DNA from 2 places in the Thorsellia kenyensis genome. Region 1 is predicted to be linked to the other one. Evidence: predicted binding sites of a transcription regulator. Region 1 holds the regulator's gene; the other holds the start of a gene.
What was found. Region 1 encodes Fur, which represses iron uptake genes when iron is present. Its sites were predicted from a motif close to ATAATAATGAGAACNACTATCAA; they were not measured.
Positions count from the first base shown of each region.

Region 1 (11,247 bases):
GTAGTATGATTTCACTGTAGTCATTATTAGCGTAAAATATATTAAAAATAGGAAACTATATTGTTAGGACAGAACCTCAATAAAATCGCACTAATTTCATCCCTCAGCAAAAGAATAAACTTATTAAATTGTTTGTTAAAGAGGGGAGTACGACAAAAATGATTGATAAATCAGTTATTTATCAAAAAGCCGTTCTTAGAGGGAAAAGGCAATATATAAGTGAAAAAAAGGATGGGGTATTTATTGAAAAATCCCTGTAATAGTCAGTTTTAGAAAAATATCCTCATCAGGTTGATATTAAGCAGAATTTAGAAGATAAGGAGGAAATAAATGGATGTTTTATCGTGTTATTACTGTTATTTGAGAGATTAAAATTTAAAAAAAGGATAACATCCAAAATATTACTTTATAAACGCATAGAGCCAATCTATTAGCTTAAACTTTATATAACATGTTTGATTTTGAATTAGATAAAGATTTTCATGTATTTAATAGATAAGTAGCATTCTGAATAAAAAACTTAAAAAATTATCATATGAATAGCTTGAGTAATTATTTTATAATCAATGAATAATACAAAGCTTGTAAAGTTTTTCACTATTAATGCAGCTTTGTTATTAAATAAATAGACGATGTATAAACAAATAGAAACAAAAATTATGTTCCGGTGAAAATCCCTAAAATATTATCAGTATAAATGAAATGGAAATTAATCAGTTTATTTACTCGCATATTCTATAAGAGCTTTATTTATACGACTGTAGCAGTTAATTAAAATTAAAGTAGCAATAACCCAAGGTGCAAAAGCCATAAAAGCAGGTAAAGCAGGAACAAATGCAATCCAAATAGCAAGCACCCCAAAAACTAATGCTCTATCACTTTTACCCATAGGGCCATCATAACGTCTAGGGATATTAATGGCATGTGATAGTACACCTGAAAACTCAGATATGATACTTAAAACAATAACTAAACCAATACTGTAAACAGAAAACGGTGAAATTAAAGAAAAAGGTAAAAATAAAAAAACATCTGACACAACATCAGCTAATTCATTTAAATAGCCACCGAGAGGCGTTTTTTGATTATGCTCTTTGGCGATAATTCCATCTATAGCATTTAACGCCATTCTTAAAAACATCCAAACTGGGATAACGAGCATAAACAGTGTGGAGATTTTAAGAACAAAAAACAAAACTAATCCAACCAAAATTGAACCTATTAATGCTGCTAAAGTCACTTGGTTCGCTGTGATGCCCCTTGATACAATTAGACTTGCAATGGGACGTAATAGTTCAACAAACTTAGGTTTAATTTGATATAAAGTGATCATGTGATTTTCTCGATGATAAAAATAAAAGTCGAATTGGTTAAAATATGTGTTTAAAGATATTTTAACCTTAAAACAAATATAACTAATTAAGATAGTCAATTGGAATAATTAGCTGTCTAAATTTTCTAATGTATCTTCCATCGAGAAATGAGAAGGATTGAGTTTTTCAAAACTGAAAGATAAATTAGACTTTTCTTTATTTGTTGTTACTTTTACTCCACCGCCTTTTTGTAACTTACCAAATAAAATCTCCTTAGATAAAGGCTTTTTAAGATATTCCTGAACCATTCGAGCCATAGGTCTAGCGCCCATAGACTTATCATAACCTTTTTCAGCAAGCCAAGCGCGAGCTTTAACATCAACTTCAAGTGAAATTGACTTGGTATCAAGTTGGGCCTGTAATTCAACAATAAATTTATCAACGACTTGGCTAATAATATCTGTTGAGAGATGATTAAACCAAATAACATTATCAAGACGATTTCTAAACTCAGGTGTAAATACTTTTTTGATCTCTTCAAGGCCATCACTTGGCGATTTTTGATGAATTAATCCTATGCTACTTTTTTCAGTTTCACGGACGCCTGCATTAGTCGTCATTACTAAAATAACATTTCTAAAATCTGCTTTACGACCATTATTGTCTGTCAATGTGCCATTATCCATAACTTGAAGCAATATGTTATAAACATCAGGGTGAGCTTTTTCAATTTCATCTAGTAGTACGACACAATAAGGGTGCTTAATAACAGCATCTGTTAAGAGCCCACCTTGTTCATAACCCACATAACCAGGAGGAGCGCCTATGAGCCTACTGACAGCATGTTTTTCCATATATTCAGACATATCAAATCGTAAAAGCTCAACATTTAAACCTTTAGCAAGTTGCACTGTAACTTCTGTTTTACCTACGCCTGTAGGTCCAGCGAATAAAAATGAACCGACAGGTTTATTCTCAAAACCAAGTCCAGAACGATTCATTAAAATCGCATCGGTAAGTACATTAATGGCATCATCTTGACCAAAAACTAACATTTTCAGCCTATCAGGTAGCGCTTGTAAAAGTGACTTGTCATCGGAAGAAACTGTTTTTTCAGGGATACGAGCAAGAAGTGCAACGACGGATTCCATTTCGGCAACACCGAGTGTCTTTTTACGACTTTTAGCAGCCAGTAATCTATTTTTTGCTCCAGCTTCATCAATTAAATCAATTGCTTTATCAGGCAAATGTCTGTCATTTAAATATTTTATAGATAAATCGACAGCAGCCTGAAGAGATTGTGGCGAATATTTAACTTCGTGATGAAGCTCATATTTAGTCTTCAAGCCTTTTAGGATTTTTAATGCATCTTCTTTAGAAGGTTCTAATATATCAATTTTTTGAAAACGGCGAGTAAGTGCTTGTTCTTTTTCAAATATGGAGCTAAATTCTTTGTAAGTCGTCGATCCCATTACGCGAATTTTTCCGCTAGATAATGCGGGTTTTAATAAATTTGCAACGTCAACTTGACCACCAGATGAAGCACCAGCTCCTATAATAGTATGTATTTCATCAATAAAAAGTATGCTATTTGTCTCATCTGTTAGTTGTTTTATTAAAGCTTTAAAACGTTTTTCAAAATCGCCTCTAAATTTAGTACCAGCTAAAAGGGCACCTATATCTAGACTATATATGACAGCGTTTTTTATTATGTCCGGTACATTTCCTTTGATGATGGCTAAGGCCAACCCCTCAGCTATTGCTGTTTTACCTACACCTGACTCTCCTACAAGCAATGGATTGTTTTTTCTACGACGACACAAAACCTGAATGGTTCTTGATAGCTCTTCAGTTCTACCAATTAGAGGATCTATTGTACCTTGCCTAGCTGATTCATTAAGATTTACACAGTAGTTATCCATCTTATCTTCAGGATTGATGGAACTTTGCTCCTCAGTATTCTCACTCGGTGTATTTTCAGATTTACTCATACCATGGGCAATATAATTAACAATATCTAAGCGAGATAACTCATATTTTTTAAGTAAGTAAACCGCATGTGACTCTTGCTCACTAAACAAAGCAATAACAACATCGGCACCCGTTACTTCTTTATTACCAGAAGATTGGACGTGGAATACCGCGCGCTGGATCACTCTTTGGAAACTTAGCGTTGGCTGAAGTTCATGAGACTCATCATCTGGCTTGATTGTTGGTGTGGTTTGTAAAATGAAAGAAGTTAAATCTTCTCTCATATACGCAAAGTTTAACTTACAGGCTTCAAGAGCAGGATGCGCATCAGGATTTTCAAGCAAAGCTAACAAAAGATGTTCTACTGTAACGAATTCATGATTCCACTCCTGAGCTTTAGCAAACGCTTCATTAAGAGTTAATTCTAGGGCTTTATTTAACATGAATAATCCTTATCTATCATGGGAGGGATTGTTCCCATCTGGGTTAATGCTGCACTAAAAATATGTTGTTCTGAAAATGAATTAGAGATGTTTTTGCAAGTCACATTTTAAAGGATGTTCATGACTTTTAGCATACTGATTGACTTGAAGTACTTTAGATTCGGCAATTTCAGCAGTGTATGTACCACACACAGCTGATCCCTCATTATGGACTTTAAGCATTAAATTAATGGCTGTTTCTTCTGGATGATGAAAAAAATGCATTAAAACATCTATGACAAAGTCCATAGGGGTAAAGTCATCATTGAGTAAAATGACATCATACTTACCAGGAGGGGTAGGTATTTTTTCTTTAACTTCATCAACTGTGATAGTATCACTGTCTATGTCGCCTAAAATTTTTTTTAAAATATCACTCATTTTTTTGTTACTCTTGATTTTTACCGTCACATTCAGTTTTTTGACAATGCCCATAAAGATACATACTGTGATTTGATAAAGCTATCTCGTGCTTATCGCCAATCGCTTTTTGTAGGGTCTCTATCTCTCTGTCTCTAAATTCAGTCACTTTGCCACAATCAAGACATATAAGATGGTCGTGATGTGATTGTTGAGTCAGTTCAAAGACAGATTTTCCACCTTCAAAATTATGTCTCAGTACAATACCAGCATCTTCAAATTGATTTAAGACACGATACACAGTCGCTAGACCAATTTCATCATTGGTTTCTAAGAGTTTCTTATAAAGATCTTCAGCGCTGACGTGTTGAAAGTCAGGATGCTGAAGGAGTTCCAAAATTTTTAATCTTGGCAGAGTAACTTTTAACCCTGCATTTCTTAGCGCTTTATCATTATTTGTCATTGCTTAGAGGCCTAATTTATAAATAAATGTGTACTTGTAAAATTTGTAGCTGAATTGATAACGTTAATTGTAGCATATTAATTAAAAGTAACCCAAACAGGGGCATGATCAGAAGGTTTTTCCATCGAACGGGCATCATAATCTATCCCACTATCATGCAAATACGATTTTAATGAATCACTTATAAGAAAATAATCAATTCTTAATCCTCTATTATCCTCAAAACCTTTCGAACGATAGTCAAACCAAGAAAAATTATCTGTCTTGTCAGGGTATTTTGTTCTATATGCGTCAGTTAATCCCCATTTTTTTAAGTTTTCGAGCCACTCTCTTTCTTCTGGTAAGAAGGAGCATTTACCCGCACTTAACCAACGTTTGCGATTCAACTCACCTATGCCAATATCCTTATCTTCAGGACTGATGTTAAAATCACCCATTATAATAATATGCTGCTGCGGTTTGCAATGCGTATTCAGATAAGTATTTAAATCCTTATAAAATTGTTCTTTCATAGGAAATTTGGTTTCATGGGTACGGCTTTCCCCTTGTGGAAAATAGCCATTCAACACCCTTATTTCACCAAATGCCGTCTCAAAATCAGCCATAATCATTCTTTTTTGGGCATCTTCTGTATCGGTAGGAAAACCATAAACAATATTCTTAGGTTGTTTTTTGCTGAGCATAGCAACACCATAGTGGGCTTTTTGTCCATGATAAATAACATGATATCCCATAGCTTCAATTTCTTCTTTAGGAAACTGTTCATTGTGAACTTTCGTTTCCTGCAACCCAATAATATCAGGTGAATGATTTTTAATAATAGCCTCTAACTGATGTAATCTTGCTCTGATGCTATTTATATTAAAAGAGATAACTTTCATGTATTGGTTTCCTATCTTCAGCTAAACATAATTTATCATATTATAACGTTAACAAGCCTTTTAAACCAGCAAAAGACAGAGTTAATTAACCAAATTAAATCGGAGTTTTAGATCATATGTTGAAAATATAAGGTTAAAATTTAATAAAGAAAGTTATTGCACGGTAATTTTTTTTAGGGCCAGTGACTTTAATATCTTGGATGAAAAGAGGATAAGGAAATGGCACTTCAAAATCGGTACTCTTAGTGGATAAAAAAGATTGAATAATCTCTAAGGGCAGATCAGAACTTGAAGCAAATTGCTTTGGAACTGACTTGCAAGAATTTATAAAAGAATGCAAAAAAAATTGATACTCAGATGAAATAAAAAAGCTAAGAATATAACGGTAAATATCTTGATTGCAAACATGCTGAGGGGAATAGTAAAGATTTTCATCTATTGCGTTGCTGAAAGAAAATTTAGCCAAAGGATTGTCAAAATTTAAACGTTCAAATTCTATTAAATTTTGGGAGGATTTACCGTAAAAATGACTAAATGGAAATTCGATAATGACTTCATCAGGTCTAAAAATATAGAGATAGGATTGGGAAGATTTTAATTTTTTATCTTTATTTTGAACCATTTCTTTATAGTTGAGTACGGTTGTAGCGCTATCGCAATGTATAGTTCTCTCCTTAAAGAAATCATCACCTCGATAAGAATTACCACTCATTTTATCGTTATTAAGAGCTATTTTATTCAAAGGAACTTGTTCAGGAGTAAAATTTGCCAAACCTTCGAAAAAATGTAGAGTTATTGCTTTTGACTCTTGGAATTCTTGAATGACTCTGATAAGTCGCCACTGGCCTTGAAAGTACAAAGGCGTTAGGGACGGGGAAATTAAATTATTTGGCATGCTTAAACTTATATTTTCATGAAAGAGGAATTATTTTAACGGAAACATGAGCGTAATCTTTGATAAAAGTTATCCGCCAAAACCCATTTGCACTTAGGGTTTGGAACGAACTATTTTCATTTGTGATCATTGGGGTAATAAGCTGACTATTGCCAAAAAGATAGTTAAGCAAATTTACCATAATTCTTTGGTTTTCACTGTTGACTTGATAGAGTTCTTGAGTATTTGCTTTGGGTATATTCCAAGATAGGGTTAATGCATTTTGATTGATCGTAAAACTAAGAGGTGCAGTACTGTTTTTTTGGAAAAGGAAGGTTTGCGTGAGTTCTTGTGAATCATTTAACATTTGGCTCTTAGATACAACTGGTGAACCTGCTGATTTAATTAATGTCTCAATAAAATGAGGATCGGTAAGAATTTCTCTTTGTTGTGGAGCAAAATTTAATAAAAAAGGTGAAGCATGTAGAGAATAAGAACTAAACAGGGTTAAGATAAAGCAGATTGCAATAAAGAAAACCCGCAAAAAACGCCAAAAAGCAAATATTACGTGTAAATATAGATAGTAAATTCTACTGTTGTCCATCAAGACAGGTGTTAATAACTTGAACGATACTAACTTATCTTTGTGTGGTGACAAGCACAGACATTTAACCATCATTTGATTTATTCTCATAGCAAATATAATCACTTTATTTATTAAGATCTTCAGGGCCAAATGAGTAGGGAAGAAGAGTGGCAATATTTGTTAATTCCATATCACCATTTTCATTAGCCAAAATAATGGGCATATCAGGATCGCAAAACTCCCTGATGACTTGTCTACAGGCGCCACATGGGGCTATAGGTAAATCAGTTTTCCCAATCACTGCAAGGGCCTTAAAGCGTGTTTTCCCTTCAGAAACGGCTTTAAATATAGCCGTCCTCTCTGCGCAGTTAGATAAACCATAAGATGCATTTTCTATATTACATCCTGGGATTATTTCATCATCAATACTTAATAGCGCAGCACCTACATGAAATTTAGAATAAGGGGCATACGCGCCTTCCATCGCTTTTTTTGCTGCAGCTACCAGATCTTTATATTGTGCATTTGTTGTCATTGTTCATTCACCTCTGAGTAAATTTGGCTGTATGCTTAAATTATTTTAAAGTATAAAAAAGGTTCAGCTATTGAATTAGACAATCTAAGTTTAATTCAATAGCAGGTTTTGTTTTAATAGTTAATAGTTTATAGTTTAATTCTATACTCTTGAATCTCATTATTGATCTGCTCAGTCTCTTCAAGTTCTATTGATGCATTTTCTTTAATATATTTTAAAACCTTTTCTTCCGCTGGTGCATTAAAACGAATATCTAATGCTTTTTTAGTTTCAATAGGGGCAAGACGCCAATTATTGTCTACGTTAACTTTCACCTCGCCCTCAGATTTAGTCTTTTCAGTAATATAATCAGCGATAACCGTTCTATTTTCCACTGGTAAGGACATAGCAACTTTATCAGTTCCAGTACCTGCAAATTTACCGCCAAAACCTCTATAATTGTTGGTAACAATATAGAAATTTTGATGAGAGTCAATCGGTTTATTATCAAAGGTCAGTGCCTTAATTCGAGATGAGTCAGGATTAATGAGTTGACATTCACCATCAAATCTAGGTGGTTTGGTAATATCGATAGTATAATTAACTCCATCAATTACGTCAAAATTATAGGTTCGAAAACCTTCGTAATTTATTAGCTGTTGTTTTTCTGTAGAGGTCGTATCAATTTGATTAAAAATACCCGCTGAACATTCAAGCCAATCTTTTAATTCAACACCACTCACTTTGACAACGGTTACTGTATTAGGAAATAGATAAATATCTGCTGCATTTCTATATGTCAGAAAACCTTCTTCAACAGCAGTATAACTTAAGGCATAACCATCGCGACCACCCGCTTTAAAAGGAGCCGCAGCCGAAAGGATGGGTAGTTTTTCAAGTTCTGGATTAGCAGCTAAATGCTTTTCAATATAGCTTTTTTGAGCATCATTAATAATTTGCAGTGTAGGAGAGTCTTGAACCAATGCAAGGTACCCATAGATGGGTTTTGCTGTTTTACCTATAGGTTGGTTTACAAAATCAATGGTTTGATTATGAGTTGTTTCTAGTAGCGACAGCAAATCTGGATCAGCTTCAGCTAAAGATTGTTCATTTTTGGTATCATAAATTGGACGTGATTCCGCTTTACTTTGAATTACATTCCATCCATCTGATGATTTTTCCAAAGTTAAATCAATAACCCCTAAGTGACTCCCAAAATAACCTGGCATCGCTACAGGTATCCCATTAATTGTCCCTAAATTTAAATCAGCATTACTTATTTCAAAACTAGGACTAGGAAAAATGTCATGCGAATGCCCCGTCAAAACGACATCAATACCTTGTAATTGCGTTAAATAGTAGCCAGCATTTTCCATCCCTGCTTCATAAGTGGAATCATCTATGCCGCTATGATTTATAGCGATGATAATATCTGCTCCTACGCGTTTCATTTCCGGAACCCATTTTTTAGCAGAGAGAATAATATCTTCAGTATAAACTTTACCTTCAAGGTGTTGCTTGTCCCAAATAGTTATTTTAGGCGCTACGAAACCTATATAGCCAACATTTAAAGTGACACTGTCACCTTTATCATCAGTAAATGTGGTCGGTTTAATCACATACGGAGTAAAAAATGGCTTTTTAGTTTGTAGGTCATAAATATTTGCATTTAAAACAGGATACTTTGCATCTTTAATTACTCGATTTAGGTAATCTAATCCATAATTAAATTCATGATTCCCTAAAGTCGCAGCATCATACCCAAGGTAATTTAATGCTTCGATAATTGGATGAATCTCTCCTTCATTTAACTGTTTTGCTGCGTAAAAATCTCCTAATGGACTGCCTTGAATTAAATCCCCATTATCTATAAGAAGGGTATTTGGGTTCTCTTTTTTTGCAGCGTTGATCAAAGTTGCCGTTCTGACTAAACCAAACTTAGTGGTGGGTTTTAAAGTATAGTAATCAAAATCCATCATGTTAGCATGTAAATCTGACGTTTCTAAAACTCGGACCGATACTGTCGAAGAATAGGCAGATGTTGTCATAAGTAATACCCCAGAAATAAGAGTACACAGTTTCGCAATTTTCAAACGACTGTGGGACAATTTTTTAATTAACATACTAAGAGACTCCTCAAATAGATAAATAATAGGGTAAAGTTTAATAAATCAATAAATGGTTTTATGATCTTATTCGCTTAAAAGAAGTTAAGTGCATTTAATTAATTAACCGCATTAAATGTCAACAACAAAATTCAATATTAGTAACACTTAACCTCAATTGAGTAAATTCATTATTCAGTAATGGTTTGATAAATAAGTTTAGGCGCAGCAACGAACTCACCGATTTCATAATTGTCTTGAATCTTTTGAATAACAGAACTTACATCTTCACGGTTAGCATATATAGTGACTAAGGATTCACCTTGCTTAACTTCATCACCCACTTTTTTTCGCAACATTAATCCTACCGCTAAATCCACCTTATCATCTTTCGTTGCTCGGCCAGCCCCAAGAAGCATTGCAGCAACACCAATTTCATCAGCAACGATTTTACGTACGAACCCTGATTTGAGTGCCGGGACTTCAATTTTATATTTGGCCTGTGGTAAATTATCTGTATTATCTACGATAGACGGATCACCACCCTGACTTGCTAAAAATAGTTTGAATTTTTCTAATGCTTTACCGTTTTTAATGACCTCAATCAGTTTTTTGCGAGCTTCTTCTAAAGAAGTCGCTTTTTTGGCCAGCATAACCATTTGACTTCCTAGTACTAAACTTAATTCCATTAAATCTTCTGGACCTTCGCCTTTTAATGTGTCAATCGCTTCTTTCATTTCTAAAGCATTCCCAATTGCATAACCTAAAGGTTGTGACATATCAGAAATAACCGCCATAGTATGACGCCCAACATTATGACCAATTTTAACCATCGCTTCAGCAAGTTCTATTGAATCTTCAAGAGACTTCATGAAAGCTCCTGCACCTGTTTTAACATCTAATACTATGGCATCAGAGCCGGCAGCGATTTTTTTGCTCATGATTGAACTTGCAATGAGTGGAATAGAATTTACAGTTCCTGTAACATCACGCAATGCATAAAGTTTTTTATCAGCAGGGGTAAGATTACCTGATTGCCCGATAACCGCTACTTTATTTTGATTTACCAGATGGATGAACTCTTCTTTGGATATTTCCAAATGGAAGCCCGTTGCAGCCTCCAGTTTATCTAATGTACCACCAGTATGCCCAAGGCCTCTACCAGACATTTTAGCTACAGGAATATCCAAAGCAGCAACTAGAGGTGCCAGTACCAGCGTTGTGGTATCGCCAACACCACCCGTTGAATGCTTATCAACCTTTATGCCTTCAATTGCTGATAAATCAATAGTTTCACCAGAGTTAACCATGGCCATCGTTAAATGAGCACGCTCATCTTCATTCATGTCTTGGAAAAAAATAGCCATAAGCAATGCACTTGCTTGATAGTCTGGGATTGTTCCTTCCGTATAACCTTGAATAAAAAAATTAATTTCAGCAGGGGAAAGTGCTTTGCCATTGACTTTTTTAGTAATAATATCAACTATTCTCATGGTATATTCCTTAATTAAGTGAACGTGAATCGGCAATAAATTTAATGCTTATATAATACAAACTATTAAAAATTAAATTTATTACAAATAAATGCAGTTATTATGAAAATTGAATGAAACGCTCTGAACAATCTAGATATAAATGAAGATCTAACAAAGCGCTTATTAAAAATTTTCTGCTATATAAAAAGCTTATAAATAAGAA
Region 1 is NZ_JBHLXE010000110.1:19,560-30,806, reverse strand. Features, by position in the region: gene ACFFIT_RS12755 (CDP-alcohol phosphatidyltransferase family protein) at 719-1,333, opposite strand; gene clpA (ATP-dependent Clp protease ATP-binding subunit ClpA) at 1,442-3,727, opposite strand; gene clpS (ATP-dependent Clp protease adapter ClpS) at 3,809-4,147, opposite strand; gene fur (ferric iron uptake transcriptional regulator) at 4,155-4,589, opposite strand; gene xthA (exodeoxyribonuclease III) at 4,667-5,470, opposite strand; gene ACFFIT_RS12730 (DUF6314 family protein) at 5,604-6,365, opposite strand; gene ACFFIT_RS12725 (hypothetical protein) at 6,382-7,002, opposite strand; gene ACFFIT_RS12720 (cytidine deaminase) at 7,055-7,465, opposite strand; gene ACFFIT_RS12715 (bifunctional 2',3'-cyclic-nucleotide 2'-phosphodiesterase/3'-nucleotidase) at 7,594-9,567, opposite strand; gene ACFFIT_RS12710 (pyrimidine-nucleoside phosphorylase) at 9,741-11,042, opposite strand.

Region 2 (11,247 bases), on a different contig from region 1:
AATAAAGGCTTTACCCTCGCTCAAAAAATGGTGGGTAAAGCATGCGGTGTTGCCGGGGTAAGACCTGGTGAATATTGTGAACCTAAAATGACTTCTGTTGGTTCACAAGATACAACAGGTCCAATGACGCGTGATGAGCTTAAAGATTTAGCTTGTCTTGGCTTCTCTGCTGATCTTGTGATGCAATCTTTCTGTCATACAGCAGCATACCCTAAACCTGTAGATGTTGAAACGCACCATACGCTTCCTGATTTTATTATGAATCGTGGCGGCGTTTCTTTACGCCCAGGCGATGGTATTATTCACTCATGGTTAAATCGTATGTTACTGCCTGATACTGTGGGTACAGGTGGTGACTCTCATACACGCTTCCCTATCGGTATCTCTTTCCCAGCAGGATCAGGTTTAGTGGCTTTCGCTGCCGCAACAGGTGTTATGCCACTTGATATGCCAGAATCTGTCCTGGTTCGTTTTAAAGGAGAGATGAGACCTGGTATTACCCTTCGTGACTTAGTTCATGCGATTCCTTACTACGCAATTCAAAAAGGACTATTAACTGTTGAGAAAAAAGGCAAGAAAAACATTTTCTCTGGAAGAATTCTTGAAATTGAAGGCTTGCCTAAACTTAAAGTTGAGCAAGCATTTGAATTAGCCGATGCTTCTGCTGAACGTTCAGCAGCTGGATGTACCATTAAATTAGATAAAGAGCCTATCATTGAATATCTAAACTCAAATATCATCATGCTCAAATGGATGATAGCAGAGGGCTATGGTAACCAAAGAACAATTGAACGTCGTATTAATGAAATGAAAGAATGGCTAGCTAATCCAGAGCTTATGGAAGCTGACAAGGATGCTGAATATGCTGAAATCATTGAAATTGATTTAGCTGATATTAAAGAACCTATTTTATGTGCACCTAATGATCCTGATGATGCAAGATTACTTTCTGAGGTTGCTAATGATAAAATTGATGAAGTATTTATTGGCTCATGTATGACCAATATCGGTCATTTTAGAGCGGCGGGTAAATTACTCGATCAGTTTAATGGACAAATTCCAACGCGTTTATGGATAGCACCACCCACAAAAATGGATGCGGCACAATTAACGGAAGAAGGTTATTATAGTAAATTTGGCCGCAGTGGTGCTCGCTTAGAAATGCCTGGCTGTTCTTTATGTATGGGTAACCAGGCCCGTGTGGCAGATGGTGCATCAGTAGTTTCTACCTCAACTAGAAACTTCCCTAACCGCTTAGGTAAAGATGCAAATGTCTATCTAGCCTCTGCTGAACTGGCTGCTGTGACTGCAATTTTAGGTAGAATTCCAACTTTAGATGAATACTTAGAGGCAATGTCTCATGTTGACAAAACTAAGGATGACACTTACCGTTACCTTAATTTTAATGAACTTGACTATTATACTCAAAAGGCTGACACTGTTATTTTTCAAGCTAAGGTGTAATTGCCATTTTTATGGATGGGTTAATTGTAAAATATAGCCCATCTTTTTTAAGTTTATCTACTCAACAAAGGAAGATATATATCTTCCTTTGTTTTTTGGTATGATACTTAGAATTATTTTAATTCACTATTTTTTTCTTATTCTTTTTATTTTTACTTTATTGACTTTGTTTACTTTATTGACTTTGTTTACTTTAGATTTTGATAAGAGAGAGAGTAACTGATTATGACTCAAACACTTCATAACCTAGCATTAAAAACTATTGACGAGCAGCGCACTCTTCAAGTTGATATGGCAGCATCATCAGTTGCCTATGAAGAGAAGTATGGGCAATTAGTTAATATTAATGAAATTAAAAAAAATATTCCAACAGATCTTTTAGAATATTTTGACATTAAATTAGAGCACTACAGAAATCTAAGTAAAAAATTAGGTAAATTAGACTCGATTGAAGATTAAGCCTTTATCAAGCTCTAAATATAACAAATCATCATTATCCCCACTCCTTTTAAGGAACCCCACGGAATGATTTTCTTGAAGTTTCAGCGATAAGATTTCAAATCGCTAGAACATTCAATAAGCCGGCCACTCAAGTTTTGACTAATCTGTTAGTTTATTCACTGCGGTTAGGTTTCATATAAATAATAAAAATAAATTTTAACTGTTATTTTGTTTGATTTATTAAACAAGAATGCTATTATGCGTCTACTTTTTTTAATAAGGGAAACTACTAAGGAGTTATTAATGTCTCATGTAGAAATTGAACCATTTAAAACGCACAGTAAACCATCCACTTTATCTACAAAAAAACTCTTAGGAATTTCAGGCTTAGCTTGGATGTTTGATGCAATGGATGTCGGTATACTCTCTTTTATCATTGCAGCTCTAATGAAAGATTGGCAGCTTAATCCAACTCAACTGGGGTGGATTGGCAGTGTAAATTCCATAGGAATGGCGGTTGGGGCTGTTTTTTTTGGGATCTTATCAGATAGGATTGGACGCAAACAGGTTTTCATTTTTACCTTAATCCTATTTTCTGTCGCCAGTGGATTATCTGCGTTAACTAATACACTGAGCCTTTTCCTTATCCTACGTTTTTTCGTAGGTGCCGGCTTAGGGGGTGAGCTACCTGTAGCATCTACTCTAGTCTCTGAAAGTGTTCCTGCTAACAAACGAGGACAAATTGTTGTTTTACTCGAAAGTTTTTGGGCAGCAGGCTGGATTTTAGCGGCATTAATAGCCTACTTTGTTATTCCGACCTATGGATGGCGAGTTGCTTTACTATTAACCGCACTACCCGCATTTTATGCCATTTATTTGAGGCTTAAATTGCCTGACTCACCAAAGTTTGTAAACACACAATTAACGCAAGAGAAACTCTCTTTAGGAAAAAAACTCAATCTAGTATGGTCAAGACCTTATCTTAAGTCAACAACAATGCTGTGGATATTATGGTTTACCGTCGTTTTCTCATATTACGGCATGTTTTTATGGTTACCGAGTGTCATGATAGGAAAAGGGTTTACCCTTATTAAGAGTTTTCAATATATTTTAATTATGACCCTAGCTCAACTCCCAGGATACTTTTTAGCCGCTTTTTTAATAGAAAGAATTGGTCGGAAGTGGGTTTTAATCTCATTTTTAATAGGTACAGCAATCAGTGCTTATCTCTTTGGTCAAGCACAAAGTGCTGCAATGCTAATCGGCTATGGTATGTTATTGTCGTTTTTCAATTTAGGGGCTTGGGGCGCTTTATATGCTTATACTCCTGAACATTATCCAACAACAATTAGAGGTACAGGCGTCGGAATGGCAGCAGCATTTGGTCGCATAGGGGGTATTTTAGGGCCCTTGCTGGTTGGCTATATGATTAGCTTTAATTATTCAATTACTACCATCTTTTTGTTTTTTGCGCTGACTATACTACTCGGAGTTATTGCAGTAGCATTTCTTGGCAATGAAACGAAACAAACTGAACTGGAATAAGCAGACTTTTCTGCCTATTGTTGCAAATTGACTTTACGTTATGGGCTAAAAAATGATGCGACTCATTCAGTTTAGCCTTTTGTTATTATGACATTATTTAGTTAAGTTAGCATAACTGGCAATTAACCACTTGATTCCTTGTCCTTGAAAAGCAATTTGCAATCTTGTATGAGCACCCTCTCCTTCAATATTGATGATTGTACCATCTCCAAATTTAGAGTGTGTAACCCGTTGACCAAGTTGGTATTCTGAAGAATTCCACGTAGCAGCTAACTTATGGGTTGAGGCATTTCTTTGTATAGATGGGGTTTTAATAGCGCCTCTTAATCTCACTTCTTCCAATAAATTTTCAGGCAATTCAGAAATAAACCGAGAAGGCTTATGCCTAACTTCATTGCCCCATAGGCGCCTAACCTCTGTGTACGATAACGTTAATTTTTCTCTAGCACGTGTAATGCCCACATAAGCTAAACGTCGTTCTTCCTCAAGTCTGGTCTCATCCTCACCTGACATCTGACTCGGGAAAATTCCTTCCTCAAGTCCCACAATGAAGACCTGCTCAAATTCTAATCCTTTTGCAGAGTGAACTGTCATCATTTGCACCGCATCTTGATGAGCCTCTGCTTGAGTTTCGCCGGCTTCTAATGAGGCATGGGCTAAAAATGCCTGAAGCGGAGTCATCTCATAATCTTGGACCGTAATCAAAAACTCTTTTGTGGCATTTATCAGCTCTTCAAGGTTATCTATTCTAGTTTCCGCTTTTTCACCTTGTTCTTGCTTGTAATAATCATATAAGCCAGAGTGTTTTATAATATGAGCAGCTTGGGCGTTCAATTCTTCCTGATAGGTCTCTTTATCTAATGCTTCTATTAATTCAATAAAACGTTGCACCGCACCCGCTGAGCGGCCTGGTAATATATTTTTTTCTAGTAAAGATAATGAGGCTTGCCATAAGGTAAACTCATTTTGCCTTGCATGCTGACGTAGTGTATCTAATGTTCTCTCTCCCATTCCTCTTGGCGGTACATTAATAATACGTTCAAAGGCTGCATCATCATCTCGGTTTGAAATAATTCTTAAATAAGCCAATGCATCCTTAATTTCTTGTCTATCAAAAAAACGCATTCCACCATAGATACGATAAAAAACTCCTCCTTGGATCATAGCTTCTTCAATAACCCGAGATTGAGCATTACTCCTATAAAGTACAGCGCATTGTGCAAGGGGTTTACCTGCTTCATGCCATTTTTTTATTTGATCAACAACAAAGCGTGCTTCATCTAATTCATTAAAGGCTGCGTAAATGCTAATCAATCCACCCTCTTTATTTTCAGTCCAAAGATTTTTTCCCATCCTGTCTTGATTATTAGAAATAAGTGCATTTGCTGCTTCTAGAATAGGGGATGTCGAACGATAATTTTGTTCTAATCGGATGATTTCAGCACCGTCATAATCGCGTGTGAATCGACGTATATTTTCAATTTGAGCACCACGCCAACCGTAAATAGATTGGTCATCATCCCCAACTATCATTACATTAGCAGGTGTTGAATCATATCCAGAGGGCAATTGCCCTGTTGCTAAAAGTTTTATCCATGCATATTGAATATGATTTGTATCTTGGAATTCGTCCACCAAAATTTGAGAAAACCTAGCTTGATAATGTGCAAGTATATTAGGGTTATTTTTTAATAACTCATAGGTTCTTAGTAATAATTCAGCAAAATCTACTAAACCTGCTCTATCGCATGAGGTTTGATAAACAGAATAAATATTCTTCCACTGTTCATCTATTTTATTTCCATAAGTTTCGATTTCTTTAGGTCTTAAACCTTCATCTTTTTTATTATTTATATACCAAACAGCTTGCTTTGCTGGCCAATTTTTTTCATCCAAATTTAACGCTTTTAAAATACGTTTGACCATCCTTATCTGATCGTCAGGATCGATAACTTGAAAAGTTTTAGGAAGTAAAGCTTCCTCAGCATGAGTACGTAGTAAACGATGTGCTAAACTATGGAATGTACCAATCCACATGCCCTGATGAGCATTTCCCATGAGTGCACTGATCCTATGCTGCATTTCTTTAGCCGCTTTATTTGTAAACGTTACTGCAAGGATATTGTGGGAAGATAAATTTTCCAGTGCCATTAACCAAGCAATTCTATGAACTAAAACCCTTGTTTTGCCACTACCTGCTCCTGCTAGCACCAATAAATTTTGCTTTGGGGCACTTACAGCATGACGCTGTTTATCATTGAGTCCATCTAATAATTCAGATACGTCCATCATATTTTTTCTTCGTCTGCATAAACATAATAAAAAGGAAATTGTCCAAGGTAAAGGAATACTATAATTGTAAAAAGGATATATGCTAGAATACCACTAAATAGATTTTTTTTCTAAGCCTTTGAACATATAGAGCTATATTTGATTTTTTAAAAGTAGAGTGCTTAGCTAACAAAAAACAAGAGTGTATTTTTTATGGAAAATTTTGATCTTGATGAACTAGACATTCGATTACTCAAAGCTCTTCAATTAGATGCAAGTCTCACCAATGAAGCGCTAGCAAAAAAAATGCATACATCATCAGCGACCTGCTTACGTAGAATTAGCCGTTTAAAGAGTTTAGGCTATATTCAAAAGGAGGTGGTGATATTAAATGCTAATCACTTTAAAGAGTCTATTAAAGCCATTGTAGAAATTACTTTAGAGAAACAAACCAGTGATGCCATTACTTTGCTAGAAAATGCACTTATCAAACAATCTGCTGTGAAACAGTGCTATCGTGTGGCAGCAAATAGCGATATTGTTATTATTTTAAATGTTGAGTCAATGGATGAATATCATACGTTAGTCAATAAACTACTCTCCTCTCAGTTCAACATTCGCAACGTAAGAGCTCTTTTTATTACCCATCAGAGTAAATTTGATACGAGTATACCGCTTTAAAAAAACTAATGTTCATAACATAATTTAAAAAACATATTTTAAAGAACATTTTTTATAGGTTGATAAGCAAAAAATTAATATTAAATTTAATATTTATGTTTAGGGTTAGGGTTAGGGTTAGGGTTAGGGTTAGGGTTAGGGTTAGGGTTAGGGTTAGGGTTAGATGATCTAGGATTGGACATGCAATTACACCATTTTTTATTGATACTATGGGTAAGCCGAAGAAGCTATTCTTCATCAAAAAGAGGCAACTGATCAACAACGATTTGGTTTAGTGAAGGGACATTAGACTGTTGCATTGCAGCTTTCTTTGATCTGACATATCGAGCATATCGCTGTTTAGTCAATCTAATGACTTCTCTTTTTTGAGTATTATTGTAATTGAGCCACTCAAATCTTTCAGCTCTATTCCTAAAACATCCCATGCATATACCTTTTTCGTTCGTTTGGCATACTCTAATGCAAGGGCTAGGGATTTCAAAAAATTCAAACTGCTCACTCATTTATCATGTCCAATAATTGGGGAATTCAGTGATATCATAAAATAACTAAATAGTTCCTTTTTAATCAAAAATAGATAATTTAAGATTAAAATTATTTTCTAGATAATTATAATATGATTTTTACAAAGAAGGCAGTGATTATTTGAAATATCTCCCCCATAAATTAATTGAGGAAGATAAATCGAATAGAATAAAACTAGCTAAAAAGTAATATTGATAATATCAGCGTGCTTAATATACCGATTATAACAGGGATGGATGTTCTCTTTACTATATCAAAAGGATTTGATTTGGTAATAGCCGCAACAATGATGATAACTGCTGCCACAGGTGAAGCAGATCTAATTAGATTTGCCGTTAATTGCATAGGCAAGGCAACGGAAACACTATTAACATTTAAACCGGCAGTAATTTCTGGAATAATATTAATAAAAGAGTAAAAAACAGCCAAACCGCTTCCGCTGATAAACCCTATTATAGCCGTCGCGCTAGTGAAAATTAACGTGAGAAAAATACCAACATTTTCGATATTTTCTACGCTGTTAATTATCATATCAATTGTGCCTTGTTTCTTTAATCCTTCAACAAGTAGACTCGCCGCAACAATTAAAGAAACAACTTGGGCTAGCCCCGCCCCCATTCCATTAAAAAAGATCCCTAAGTCTTTTGTTGTTTCTTTGACTTTTCCTTTTCTAATTAATTCAACGCAAAGAGCTATGCCTAAACAGATAAATGTAATTTCAATAATACCAATTTTTATCTCTTTAAAAAATATTCCCAATACAAACACAAATAATAATGGAAGTACAGGAAACAACCCATAATAAGAAGGGGGCAAATCTTGCACAATGTGTAGTTTATCTTTATCTATACCAGTATCTTCAACCACCTGTTTTTTGTCCATAAATTTTTGCCAAAAATAGTGCGCGATAGCCATCAGAAATAGTGTTGGAATAGAGACTGGTGCATGATAGTAAGTCACATACTCCACTAATGGAATTCCTAGCTTTTCAGCGGCAAGCACATTATCAGCGCCAAGTGGGGTAGGCATGATAGTAGCGGTAGTCGCTATAACTGCACCAGCTGTCAAAGTTGACATGCCAGAGAATTTAAGTACTGGGTAAAGTGTTGCCATCAATAAAACAGCAAGACTTGAAGCACTTGGCACGACTAATGAAAGTAAATTTCCCAAAAGAAAAATTACTGGCACTAGAAAATAAGGAGATTTGATTTTTTTTAATGGTTTTGTTAGTAAATGCACAGTGACATCATTAGCACCAATATGTGTCATATAACTTGAGAAACCAAACAAAACCATTATAGTTAATCCTATGTTCCCTAATTGTTTAATGAATATTAATGTAACCATCTTTAAGGGATCTAACCAGATTACCCCTGTAGATTCTTTCTCATCTAAAATGATTTTTCCTGCAAATACAGCACAATAGAGTAAGCTTAATCCAGCTATAAATAAAATAGCTTTAGCATCATAGTTTTTAGCAATTAAATATCCAGCAATGATGAATATTGTTAAAGGAATAATTATATCAATCATAGAAACCTCATTTTGAATTTAACTGACTCGGCTCAATGCATTCTTAGCCCAAATTCTAAAACCCTCTACATTGATCCCCAAACAAACTGAAGCATTAGGAGATTTACCCAGTTTATTAAAAATATCAACAACTGTAGTTCCTAAAGTAAGTTCACTACTTGTTTCTATATCTACAAAACACGCCTTAGTTTCAAATAGTTCAGGTTTAGAAATATACGCAATTGCACATAAATCATGCATTGTTAATCCTGATTTCATGCTACCAGACCGATAATGACCAAATACTTTATGAAGCATATTGCATGCGTAATTCATTTTAGGTAGTGCATCTATGATTTCAGGGGGTAATATTGCTTGTCGCGTGACATCTAATCCAACCATGACAAGCGGTAAACCTGCGTGAAAAACAATCTTTGCTGCTTCTGGATCTATAAAAATATTAAACTCTGCATTCGGAGTATGATTCCCTCTTCCCGCAGATCCCCCCATCAATACAATTCGAGCAATTTTTTCTTTTGCCTCAGGGTATAATGTTAGAAGTAAAGCAATATTAGTCAGTGGCCCTACTGGAACTAACGTTATTTTTTCATTCGAAGACATCAATAATTTATACATTTCATTTACTGCATTATCAGCAAGCAGTGGTGTAAGCTCATCATCATAATCAAAGCCATCCATGCCTGAATGACCGTGTATATGCGCTGCATTATCCAAATTTCTAATTAATGGCGCTTTTGCACCTTTTGCTAGTGGGATTTTTTTCCCAAGAAATGCAGTTAATCTTTGAGCATTAAACGTTGTTTTTTCAATATCTACATTGCCCGCGACTGTCGTCATTAACCGCATATCAATTTTAGGGTCAAATAGTGCTGCAATGATGGCTACGGCGTCATCGATACCCGGATCTGTATCAAAAATAATAGGAATAGATTGGTTATTAGACATTGTGACACTCCTGTTTCATTTTTAGTTTGTATTAATAAATATGTATTTAGATAAATCTTTATTTATATTGTTAAACCCTTTGCATACGATAGAGTGGCTCTGATTGAATGCGATTTAAAACCCAATCGTGACTTGGCATATTTGAGGCCCCTTTCCGTTCGACTGCTAAAGAAGCAAATGCATTAGCATACTGAATCGCATAGTGAATATCGCAACCATTTGCTAATGCACCAGCTAGAGCACCATTAAATGCATCCCCTGCTCCTGATGTATCTATAGGGATGGCTTTATAAGCTGGAAAATGTAAATACTCATTGCCATCGAAAAAAAGTACTCCTTGATGAGACAACGTAATAATGATTTTTTTTACTCCCATCTGATGAATCTTTAGTGCCGCTTGCTTAGCTGTGTTAATATCTTCAACAACTATTCCTGTTAAATCAGAAGCTTCTGTTTCATTTGGGGTCAAAATATCAATTTTACTTAATACTGATCTTACCTCAGGTAAATAAGGCGCTGGATTTAAGATGACTTGCAAATTAAACTCTGCTGCTTTTGTTAATGCATATTCAGTCATCTCAAAATTATTTTCTAATTGTGTCAAAAAAACCCGCCCTTTTTTTAGAAAATCTAACTGAGAATCTATTTCAGATCTGGTCAAAGTCTCATTGGCACCTGGATTTATGGTAATAAAATTTTCTGCATTCTCTGTATTAACAATTATTATGGCATTTCCAGTATGCACAGAGAGGTGTTCGAATAAGGATAAACTATTGATTTTAGTTGATTGAAGGTACGTTTTTGCCATCTCATAAAACTCATCTCTGCCAACTTTTGCTGTAAAATGGACATGATTATTGACGTTCGCCGCAGCAGTAGCTTGATTAGCCCCTTTTCCACCTGCATAAAAATGTGTAGACTTCCCTCTAACCGTTTGGCCACTTTTAGGGAATGTTACCACTTCTGAAACGATGTCGACATTAAATGAACCTAAAACAAACACCTCTGGTTTATTATGATTTGTCATCATAGAAAGCTCCTGAGTATCTTGATAAATTGATAAACTATTAATAATATTTTTTAATCCCGATAATTGAAAAATATGCTGACTTATAGGCCCTAGTATTTCAGCACCACCATAATGAATTGAACAAATCCCATTTTTTTCTAATAAACTCAAATCATTGCGAATGGTTCTTTCCGTCACTCCAAGCTTTTTAGCTAGTACATTTACTTTAACTTTGCCAGATTCATTTAATTGCTCAATGATATGAAGTAATCTCTGATCCTTTGGGGTGCTACCACGCATAACAAAACCTACTCTGTATTTTAGTGTTAAGATGTCAGTACTTTGGGGTATTTTTTTAAAAAATTAGTGAGGTAATTGTATAAGATGGGAATTAAATTAAATAGCGAACATATCAACATAAGGTTTTAAAACGGAAAATAAATTTCCGTTTTAAAACCTTATGTTGTTCATTAAATTGTATTTAGAAGGGAAACTCAGTAATTGGCTTGAAAAGCTGGTAGACCATTTTTGTTTAATTAATTACATTCTATACCATAGTTCTGTTGGTAATATTCAACTTCCTCAGATTGCATATACTTAAATTGAGCGCACATAGTGAAATTGCCTTTCATCTGGCCATCCTTAGTATATGCCCAGTCGGAAACGTCAACAACATCAAAACGGTATCTTTGGCCTAGCGATAAATGTGTAACATAGGCAGGTTGATTAGCAATTGAACCCTCAATTTGATTATCCACTTTCTTAATATCAGAAAGCCAGATATGCTCACCTTCATTTGTCTGAGGATTAACAATTAACACTTTCATGCCAAA
Region 2 is NZ_JBHLXE010000104.1:1,457-12,703, forward strand. Features, by position in the region: gene acnB (bifunctional aconitate hydratase 2/2-methylisocitrate dehydratase) at 1-1,464, shown strand, start outside; gene ACFFIT_RS10610 (DNA polymerase III subunit theta) at 1,690-1,923, shown strand; gene ACFFIT_RS10615 (niacin permease NiaP) at 2,209-3,450, shown strand; gene uvrD (DNA helicase II) at 3,544-5,739, opposite strand; gene ACFFIT_RS10625 (Lrp/AsnC family transcriptional regulator) at 5,935-6,402, shown strand; gene ACFFIT_RS10630 (DUF1289 domain-containing protein) at 6,630-6,905, opposite strand; gene dcuC (C4-dicarboxylate transporter DcuC) at 7,102-8,460, opposite strand; gene rihC (ribonucleoside hydrolase RihC) at 8,479-9,405, opposite strand; gene ACFFIT_RS10645 (PfkB family carbohydrate kinase) at 9,476-10,714, opposite strand; gene ACFFIT_RS10650 (YegJ family protein) at 10,951-11,247, opposite strand, start outside.
Region 2: the regulator Fur is predicted to act here: its motif matches at 1,565-1,587, upstream of ACFFIT_RS10610 (DNA polymerase III subunit theta).